Methylomagnum ishizawai: one gene and its partner. The protein of the gene in region 2 interacts with the protein of the main gene of each other region in a pairwise test. Links are inferred from orthologs where the notes say so. Each region holds a gene or a part of one and is shown on either strand. Other genes may lie near its edges.

Region 1 (4,780 bases), 290 kb from region 2 along the record:
GGACCGACGATGCCGACCAGGTTGCCGGGCAGCGGGAGGGTGGTGGGATCGACGAAGGATTTGAAGCCCGCGAGTTTGATTTTTTCGAGGCGCATCGGCTATCGCGGGCCGGGCGGTGCCCGGAAGGGGGGGAGGGGTCGGGATAACAAGGGCGTGGGCGTGGTCGGATGGTTTGCGGAAAATGGCCCGGCTATTATAACCGGCTAATCCGCAAGGCGTTCTTCATCCTGGCGGGCTTGTTTCCCGCCTTTTTAGCCATTCAGAGCCATGTCCACACTACCCAGCAAAGCGCTAGAAACCTTCGACAATCCCCAACCGGGCCGCGATTACACCATCCGCATCGATGTCCCCGAATTCACCTGCCTGTGCCCCAAGACCGGCCAGCCGGATTTCGCCACCCTCCTGCTCGAATACGTGCCGGACCAGTTGTGCGTGGAACTGAAGTCCTTGAAGCTCTACGCCTGGTCGTTCCGCGACGAGGGCGCGTTCCACGAGGCCGTGACCAACCGCATCCTGGACGATCTGGTCGAAGCGACCCGGCCCCGCTTCATGCGCCTGACCGCGAAGTTCAACGTGCGGGGCGGGATTTATACGACGGTGGTAGCGGAACATCGCGATCCGGCTTGGGTCGCGCCTGTGGTGGTGGCGTTGCCGTAGGGGTTTTTATTTGGATGCAGGAGCGGACTTTCGCCTGGCTCTACCGCTACCGCCGCCTCAGCGAGGACTACGAGGTCCAGACCGCCGCTAGCGAGGCATTCATCCACATCGCGATGATCAGACGACTCGACCGATAAGGACTTTTAAAACACGCTCTTACATCCAATCCTTGGCCTTCTTGCGCACCTGTTCGTAGAAGCCGTCCATCGCCTCGACGAAGGACAATTCCTTATCCCAGAACGGCGGATAATCCCCGCCCTTGCGGATCAGGATGCCGGATAAAGCGGCGGGCGGCGGCGATTCCACCCCCTGCGGCAAGCGCTTGGCTCCGCGCCAGAAATCCCTGGGCGACACCGTGGCGGGCAGGGCCACCGGCTCCGGGCGGTGGAAGAAGGCGCGGGCGGGTTCGGGTTCCCCTAGGTTCTCGGTCAGCGCCGCCGCCAGGGCCGCGCCCAAAGGCGTGGCCTTGAGCCGCAGCGCCAAGTCGGCGCGGGACAGCCCGCGCAGTTCGAACAGCAGGAAAGGGTCGTGGTCCAGCTTGGCCGCCAGGAGGTGATACAGCGCGGCGACATGCTTGCAAGGCTTCTCGGCGTCCGGACAGGAACACGCGGCGGCGACATCCTTGCGGCCCTGGGGTAGGAGCGACAGCCCGAGTCCGGCCAGGGGCCGCTCGATCTCGTCCGGCATCTCGTTGAACAACAAACGGCAGACGAATCCGGCTTTGCCGCCGATCTGGCCGATGGCCTCGTTCCAGGCCGCGTCGGGGATGGGCGTGAACTCGACCAGGGTCCGATAGACCGGCTCTTCGTAGACGCCATAGTACGGACTGGCTTGTCCCTTCACTTTCGCCTCGACCCGGCTGCCACGGATGCCCCATTCGGCGATGCGCTGGGTGGCGGCATACTGCCGGCCCCGCGCCAAACGCCCGCTTTCGGTGAAGGTTTCCAAGCCTTCGAGGAAACGCCGACCCCACCACGTCTTGCCCTGCTTGGTCGTCATGGCTTAGCGGCCCCAACGCAAGGCCGGGGTGTGTACCGGCGCGTCCCAATGGGCGAGGATTTCGTCGTCCAGCAAGCACAGCGTGAGCGAAGCCCCGGCCATGTCCAGCGAGGTGACGTAATTGCCGACCAGGGAGCGTTCCACCGCGACGCCCCGTTCCGCCAGCCCACGCGCCGCCGCGTGGTAGAGCAAATACAGTTCCATCAAGGGCGTGCCGCCGAAGCCATTCACCAACAGCAAGGCCCGGCTGCCGGGTTCCGGTTTCAGGTCTTCGATGAGGGCGGCGAGCACATCGCCGACGATGGCATCCGCCGGGCGCAGCGCTTCGCGGCGGCGGCCCGGTTCGCCGTGGATGCCAACGCCCATTTCCAGTTCGTCCGGGCCGATGTCGAAGGTGGGCCGACCCGCCGCCGGCACGGTGCCGCTGGTCAAGGCCACGCCCATGGAGGCGGTGCGGCGGTTCACCTTCTCGCCCAAGGCTTGGCAGGCGGCCAGATCGGCCCCGGTTTCGGCGAGGCTCCCGACCACCTTCTCCACGATCAAGGTGCCGGCCACGCCGCGGCGTCCGCTGGTGTAGGTGGAATCCTCGACCGCCACATCGTCGCTGGTCAACACGGTGGCGTGGTCGAAGGGCAGCAGTTCCGCCGCCATCTCGAAATTCATCACATCGCCCGCGTAGTTCTTGACGATGAACAACACGCCCCGGCCCGCTTCGACCGCTTCGGCGGCGGCGAGCATCTGGTCCGGGGTCGGCGAGGTGAACACATGGCCGGGACAGGCCGCGTCCAGCATCCCATAACCCACGAAACCGCCGTGCAAAGGCTCGTGGCCGGAGCCGCCGCCCGAGATGATCGCGACCTTGTTTTGGGCTTTTTGCGCCCGGCACAGGTAATGCGGATCGAGTTGGAGCCGGACCAGATCGGCATGGGCCGCCGCGAAACCGGACAGGCTCTCGACCAAAACGTCGTCCACCGCGTTGATAAATTTCTTCATGGGCTGGGGTTCCTGATGGAGGGGATGGGATTTCAAGTCGAGGCCAAATCGCACACGGTGCAGATCATGACTTGGCTGGTCTTGGCCCCCGGATCGATATGGCCGATGGCGCGTTCGCCCAGGAAGGCGGCGCGGCCCTTGCTGGCGATCATATCGCGGGTGGATTCCATGCCTTGCACGGCCTCGCGCTTGAGTTCGGCGCACAGCGCGGCGGGCTCGGTGCCCGCCTCCGCCAAACGGGTGAAGCAGCGCGACACCGGGATCAGCACGTCCAGCATGGTCTTCTCGCCCAGATCGGCCTTGCCCCGGCTCTGGATGGCCGCGACCCCGGCGGCGAAAGCGGCGGCGATCTGCGGCCAGCCGTCCGCGCCCCGCTCTTGCATTGTTTTCGCCATCGCCAGGAAAAAGCTGGCGATCAACGGCCCCGAAGCCCCGCCGATGCTGGACAGCAGCTTCATGCCGATCTTCTGCAAGGCGGCGTCCGGCGCGAGCGCGGCCAGTTCGTCGCGCATCGCGACCACGACCGCCGCCCCGCGCTTCATATTGATGAAATGGTCGCCATCGCCGATGGCGCGGTCCAGCGCTTCGATATCGGCTTCGTGAGCCAGGAGGGCGGCTTGGATGGCCTCGGCGGCGCGGAGGATGGATTCGGTGTTCATGGGCTTACCCGTGCTGATGGACGATGTCGGATCGACGGTATTCTACCCGCCCGCTATTCCAACACCGCCATCCGGTTCAAGGCGATCAACTCGCGGAAGGTCTCGTTATCTAAGCGGCTGAGCCAGGATTCGTCGTTGCCGACGATGAGCGAGGCCACTTCCTTCTTTTCCTCGATCAGGCGGTCGATGCGCTCCTCCAAGGTGCCGAGCGTGATGAACTTGTGGACGAACACGTTCTTTTGCTGGCCGATACGGAAGGCGCGGTCGGTGGCCTGGTCCTCCACCGCCGGATTCCACCAGCGGTCGAAATGGAACACATGGTTGGCCTTGGTCAGGGTGATGCCCACCCCGCCCGCCCGCAGCGACAGCACGAACACGGCGGGGCCGGTGTCGGGATTCTGGAACTCGGCGATCATGCGCTCGCGCTTGGCGGCGGGCACCGCGCCGTGCAGGTAATAGATCGGGCAATCCAGCGCCTCGGCCAGATACTTTTCCAGGCGCTCGCCGATTTCGGCGAATTGGGTGAACACCAGGGCGCTTTCGCCTTCGCCGACCACATCGCCCAGCATATCCCGGAGCCGTTCCAGCTTGGGCGAGCGCAGCGGGCTGAACGGGCTGCCATCGCGCAGGAACTGGGTCGGATGGTTGCAGATTTGCTTGAGCCGGGTCAGGGTGGAGAGGATCAAGCCCTGGCGGTTGAAGCCCTCGGCCTCGTTCAAATGGCGTTCCACGTCGCGCACCACGGCTTCGTACAGCGAAGCCTGTTCCCGGCACAGGTTGCAGAACTGGCGGTTTTCCAGCTTGTCGGGCAGGTCGCGCATGATATCGGGATCGGTCTTGACCCGGCGCAGCACGAACGGCTCGATCAGCCGCTTGAGGGTTTCGGCGGAGCGCGGGTCGTTGTCGCGCTGGATCGGGAGTTCGTAGCGCTGGCGGAAATGCGATTGCCGCCCGAGATAGCCCGGATTGAGGAAATTGAAGATCGACCATAGGTCGAGCAGGCGGTTTTCGACCGGGGTGCCGGTCAGGGCCAAGCGATGCTCGGCGTTGAACTTCAGCACGGCCTTGGTCTGGGCCGAAAGCGGGTTTTTGATGTTCTGGGCCTCGTCCAGCACCACCCGCTTCCAGGCGATGGGGGCCAGCACTTTTTCGTCCTTGCGGGCCAGGGCGTAGGAGGTGATGACCACGTCGTGGTCCAGGCAGATGGCTTGGAACTTGGCCGCGTCGCGCAGCCGGACCGTGCCGTGGTGGATGAAGGCACGGAGTCCCGGCGTGAAGCGCTCGATCTCCCGTTTCCAGTTGCCGATGACCGAAGTCGGCGCGACCAGCAGGGTCGGCGCGACCTTAGCGCCGCCGACCCGCTCCTCGGCCAGCCGGGCCAAGACCTGGATGGTCTTGCCCAGGCCCATGTCGTCGGCGAGGCAGCCGTTCAGCCCCAGGCTTTCCAGGAAGGCGATCCAGGCCAGGCCGCG
Region 2 (4,770 bases):
TGAATACGGGGCTGGCTTTGTCGGGTACTTTGGGGGCTTGGATTTCCGGGGCTAGGCTGCCCGGATCGCCATCGCCGGCCAAGGCTTGCCCCGCCAAGGCCAGCCACCATACCCCCACCCCCATGCCCCGCCGTTTGCTCACGATATCGATCCGGTTGCGCTAAGACCAAGCGTGATTGTAGAACGGATAGCGGGCTAGGGCGCGTTTTTTTCCAGCCGTCTGCCCGTCGCTATCCCACGTCCCGGAGCGGGTGCCATCCATGGGCGGCAAATCCCTTGGGGTACTTGCAAAATTTGGTGCGGCCTGCAAAATCTGGTGCATAAAAGCCGGTTCTGGCTGGTGCTATGGTTTATTTCGCCGGGATGCCCGGTAGCCAAGCGCCAGTTCGATAGCTGGCTTTTATTTTGTAACGATTTGATTTTGTTGAAGAGGCTGTGCCGTGCATATGATGAAAAAAATTTTGTGGGTGGGGATTTCGACGGTCGCTTTCGCGTTCAGTGGCGGGGCCACGGCGGCGGCCAAGGCCTCGAAACTGGGCGACACGACTTGGAATTTGACCGGGGCCTATAACGTGAGCTATGCCTTTTCTTGCAATGTGGGTGGGCAGGGGGCCGGTCGGAAAAGGATCAAATTGCCAGGCCAGGCCAATCTTAGCTTGAATGTCCAGTTCAACCCGGACAAGACCTTCACCGTGACCGGCGATACGCTGGGCTTGGGAGCGTTCGCCGGCGACTGGAAAGGCAAGGGCCGCAAGCTGAGTTTCATGATCGACGACCAGAACGATTCATATATTTTCCAGCAATCCAAGGTTTTCCAAGAGGAAACCAAGCAACTGAGCGGTAGCGGTTCGGCGGGGGGGGGAACCTATAACTATAAGTTCAGCCCGGTCAAGTATGCCTTTGTCGGCAGTCTCAATCCCAAGGGGAACATGCTGCGCCTCAAGGAATCCGCGACTTTCAAGGTCACGGCGTCGGCTTCTTTCGCGGGACGCAGCAATAGCTGCTCGTATAGCTGGTCCGTCATGCGGGAGTACTCCGGCGGCCAAGCGCAATAAACCAGGGCGCTCCGGCCCCTCCGCGCCCGTCCCCCGCGACGGGCGTTTTTGTGTGTGGCGTGGCGGTTCGGCGCGATGAACGCTACACCACGGCCAGATTGCCCTTGGCCTCCAGCCAGGCTTTGCGGTCCGGGGCGCGTTTCTTCGCCAGCAGCATATCGAGGCGCTCGTCGGTGGTCTCCTGTTCCGCCAGTTCCTCCAAGGTGAGTTGCACCAGGCGGCGGGTGTCGGGGTTCATGGTGGTTTCCCGCAGTTGCGCGGGGTTCATCTCGCCCAGGCCCTTGAAGCGCTGCACGTTGATCTTGCCCTTGATCTTCTCGGCCTCGATGCGGTCGAGGACGCCCTTTTTCTCCGATTCGTCCAGGGCGTAATAGACCTGCTTGCCCACATCGATGCGGTACAAGGGCGGCATCGCCACGAACACATGGCCCGCCGCCACCAAGGGCCGGAAATGCCGCACGAACAGGGCGCAGAGCAAGGTGGCGATATGGTTGCCGTCGGAATCGGCGTCGGCCAGGATGCAGACCTTGCCATAGCGCAGCCCGGTCAGGTCGGCGCAACCCGGCTCCACCCCGATGGCGACGCTGATGTCGTGGACTTCCTGCGAGGCCAGCACCGCGCCGGGTTCGACTTCCCAGGTGTTCAGGATTTTGCCGCGCAAGGGCATGATGGCTTGGTATTCCTTGTCGCGGGCTTGTTTGGCCGAACCCCCGGCGGAATCGCCCTCGACCAGGAACAACTCGGACAGGTTGATGTCCTGTCCCGAGCAATCCGCCAGCTTGCCGGGTAGGGCCGGTCCCGCCGTGACCTTCTTGCGGGTGACTTGGCGGCTGGCTTTGAGGCGCTTCTGGGCGCTTTCGATCACCAGTTCGGCGATGCGCTCGCCCACCGCCGGGTGTTGGTTCAACCACAGGCTGAAGGCGTCCTTGACCACGCCGGAAACGAAGGCGGCGCATTCCCTGGAACTCAGGCGTTCCTTGGTTTGCCCCGAGAACTGCGGTTCTTGCAGTTTGACCGACAGCACGTAATGGCAGCGTTCCCACACGTCTTCAGGGGCGATCTTCACCCCGCGCGGCAACAGGTTGCGGAACTCGCAGAATTCGCGCACGGCCTCGGTCAAGCCGGTGCGGAGGCCGTTGACATGGGTGCCGCCCTGCGGGGTGGGCACGAGGTTGACATAGCTCTCGGCCACGATGTCCCCGTCCAGCGTCCAGGCCACGGCCCAATCCGCCGCTTCCTGGCGGCTTTCCAGGCTGCCGACGAAGGGTTCTTCCGGCACGCATTCCCTGGCCCCGATCCGATCCAGCAGGTATTGGGGCAGGCCGTTTTGATAGTGCCAGGTTTCGGTTTCCTGGGCGGCTTCGTCGTTGAGGCTGATTCTCAAGCCGGGGCAGAGTACGGCCTTGGCCCTGAGCAAAGCCTTGAGCCTCGGCACGGCGACCTTGGGCGTGTCGAAATAATGGGCTTCCGGCCAGAATCTCACCGTGGTGCCGGTGTCGCGCTTGGGGGCGTCGCCGATGATGCGGAGGTCTTGGACCTTCTCGCCGCGGGCGAAGGCCATGGCGGAGACCTTGCCGCCGCGGCGCACCTCGACTTCCAGTTTGTCCGAGAGCGCGTTCACCACCGACACCCCGACGCCGTGCAGGCCGCCGGAGAAGCGGTAGTTCTTGTTGGAGAATTTGCCGCCCGCGTGGAGTTTGGTCAGGATCACCTCGACCCCGGACACGCCGAGTTCGGGATGGATATCGACCGGCATGCCGCGGCCATCGTCGCGGACTTCGATGCCGCCGTCGGCCATGAGCCGCACGTCGATGGTCTTGGCGAAACCGGCCAGGGCTTCGTCGACGCTGTTGTCGACGACTTCCTGGACCAAGTGATTGGGGCGGGCGGTGTCGGTGTACATGCCGGGGCGTTTCCGCACCGGGTCGAGGCCGGATAGGACTTCGATGGAGGAGGCGTCGTAGTTGTCGTTCATGGTGTCAAGGATGGATCGACGGGCTGGGAAGTCCCGTCCGTGGCGCTCAATGCGGGGGCTGTGTGGAAAATCGGCCCGATGGGACCGGGGGCTTGTTTTTCCAGTGTACCGCAACTCATTGGCGGATGGTCCCGGTGCGTGGTGCGGAGGTAGGTTTGGGAAGGTACGCCCCGGCGGTGTTTCGCCGGGGCGCGTAGGTGTCGGCCTAGCTCAAGGCTTGGAGGTGTTGATGAGGACGGAGACGGTGTCGCTTTGGCAATTGGCCGTGACCGCCTCGGGCTTGCCGTCACCGTTCAGGTCGCCGAACGCGAGGTTGCAGGGGAGATGGCCGGTATCGAAATCCTTCCTGGCGCCGAAGGTGCCATCGCCTTTGCTTTGCAGTACCGACAGGCTGCTGCTGCCGCTCAGGCTGGCGAGGTCGGGCTTGCCGTCACCGTTGAGGTCGGCCACCTTCAGGGAGCGTGGGCTCTTTACGGCATAGTTCCGATGGGATTGGAAAGTGCCGTCGCCTTTGCCGTACAGCACCAATAATTTCTTGCAGGTGGCAGCAAGGTCTGGATGGCCGTCGTTGTTCAGGTCCGCCACATTGATCTCCGGACCCTTACAGGCGGCATAGTCCTGGCGGGCCTTGAAGGTGCCGTCGCCGTTGCCCAGCAACACCGATAACCCAGTGGAACATTGGAGAACGAAGTCGGGATGGCCGTCGCCGTTGAGGTCGGACACCTTAATATCGAAGGGACCATCGCAAGCGGCGTAGTCCTGGCGGGCCTTGAGCGTGCCGTCGCCGTTGCCCAGCAGCACAGACAGCGTGGAAACGCTGACTCTATGCCTCGGATGATAATAGAGGGTGACCGCGATGTCGGGATGGCCGTCGCCGTTCAGGTCGGACACGGCTATCGAATTCGGATATTTGCCCACAGCATAGTCCTGATTGGCTTTGAAGGTGCCATCGCCGTTGCCCAGCAAGATCGACACCGAATTCTTGGCGAAGTAGGTGAAGTCCTGGTTCATGGTGATAAGGTCGGGTTTACCGTCACTGTTGATGTCGGATACCTTGAGCAAGGATATCCATCCATAATAATAGGGGGGGTTGACCATGGCGATGTCCTGGCGGGGTGTGAAGCTGCCATCGCCCTTGCCCAGCACCACCGACACGTCCTTGCCGTGGGAGGCGGCGAGGTCGAGATGGCCGTCACCGTTCAGGTCGGACATGGTGAGCGATCCGAGGGAGGTGCCGTAAGGGACCACGGCGTAGTCCCTTCTGGCCCGGAATGTGCCATTGCCCGTGCCCAGATGCACTGAAATGGTGCCGGAAAGACTGTTCGTGGTGGCGAGATCGGTATGAGCGTCGCCGTTCAGATCGGACAGGTGGACATCGGTGGGCCGGTGACCTACGGCATAAACATCTTTGGGGTGTAACTCCTTGAAGGAGCCATCGCCTTTGCCCTGCAGTATCGATACGCTGCCGTCATTGTCGTTAGCGATGGCGAGGTCGGGATGGCCGTCGGCGTTCAGGTCGGAAACCGTGAACGTTAATGAGACGTTGCTGCGCGCGGCGTAATCCTGGTGGGTCATGAAGGTGCCGTCGCCCTTGCCGAGCAGCACCGACACCGTGCTGGCGGTGGGGTTCGCGGTGACGAGGTCGGGATGGCCGTCGCCATTCAGGTCGGACGCCATCACCGATCCGACATTATTGGTACTCCATAAGCTGGGCGAAACGGCGTAGTACTGGGGGGCTAG

Evidence for each region.
Region 1: the proteins of parE (region 2) and dhaK interact in binary tests that used the Escherichia coli proteins (3 or more experiments, as listed by UniProt). The link is inferred for Methylomagnum ishizawai from one-to-one orthologs.

Annotation. Positions count from the first base shown.
Region 1 is NZ_AP019783.1:244,607-249,386, reverse strand. Bases 655-3,630 are described here. They hold dhaK (dihydroxyacetone kinase subunit DhaK), read right to left. Parts: upstream 2,650-3,630; coding sequence 1,660-2,649; downstream 655-1,659. Other genes in these bases: K5658_RS01025 (DEAD/DEAH box helicase), read right to left, coding at 3,362-3,630; dhaL (dihydroxyacetone kinase subunit DhaL), read right to left, coding at 2,682-3,308; K5658_RS01040 (SWIM zinc finger family protein), read right to left, coding at 814-1,656; queF (preQ(1) synthase), read left to right, coding at 655-657. Outside these bases: chromosome segregation protein SMC, read right to left, coding at 1-95; more of queF, read left to right, coding at 268-654; more of K5658_RS01025, read right to left, coding at 3,631-4,780. UniProt on the Escherichia coli protein: Dihydroxyacetone binding subunit of the dihydroxyacetone kinase, which is responsible for the phosphoenolpyruvate (PEP)-dependent phosphorylation of dihydroxyacetone via a phosphoryl group transfer from DhaL-ATP.
Region 2 is NZ_AP019783.1:531,253-536,022, forward strand. The notes cover bases 585-3,550. They hold parE (DNA topoisomerase IV subunit B), read right to left. Parts: upstream 3,031-3,550; coding sequence 1,138-3,030; downstream 585-1,137. Other genes in these bases: K5658_RS02300 (hypothetical protein), read left to right, coding at 585-1,055; K5658_RS02310 (FG-GAP repeat domain-containing protein), read right to left, coding at 3,241-3,550. Also shown: K5658_RS02295 (hypothetical protein), read right to left, coding at 1-142; more of K5658_RS02300, read left to right, coding at 447-584; more of K5658_RS02310, read right to left, coding at 3,551-4,770. UniProt on the Escherichia coli protein: Topoisomerase IV is essential for chromosome segregation; it is the principal protein responsible for decatenating newly replicated chromosomes. It relaxes supercoiled DNA.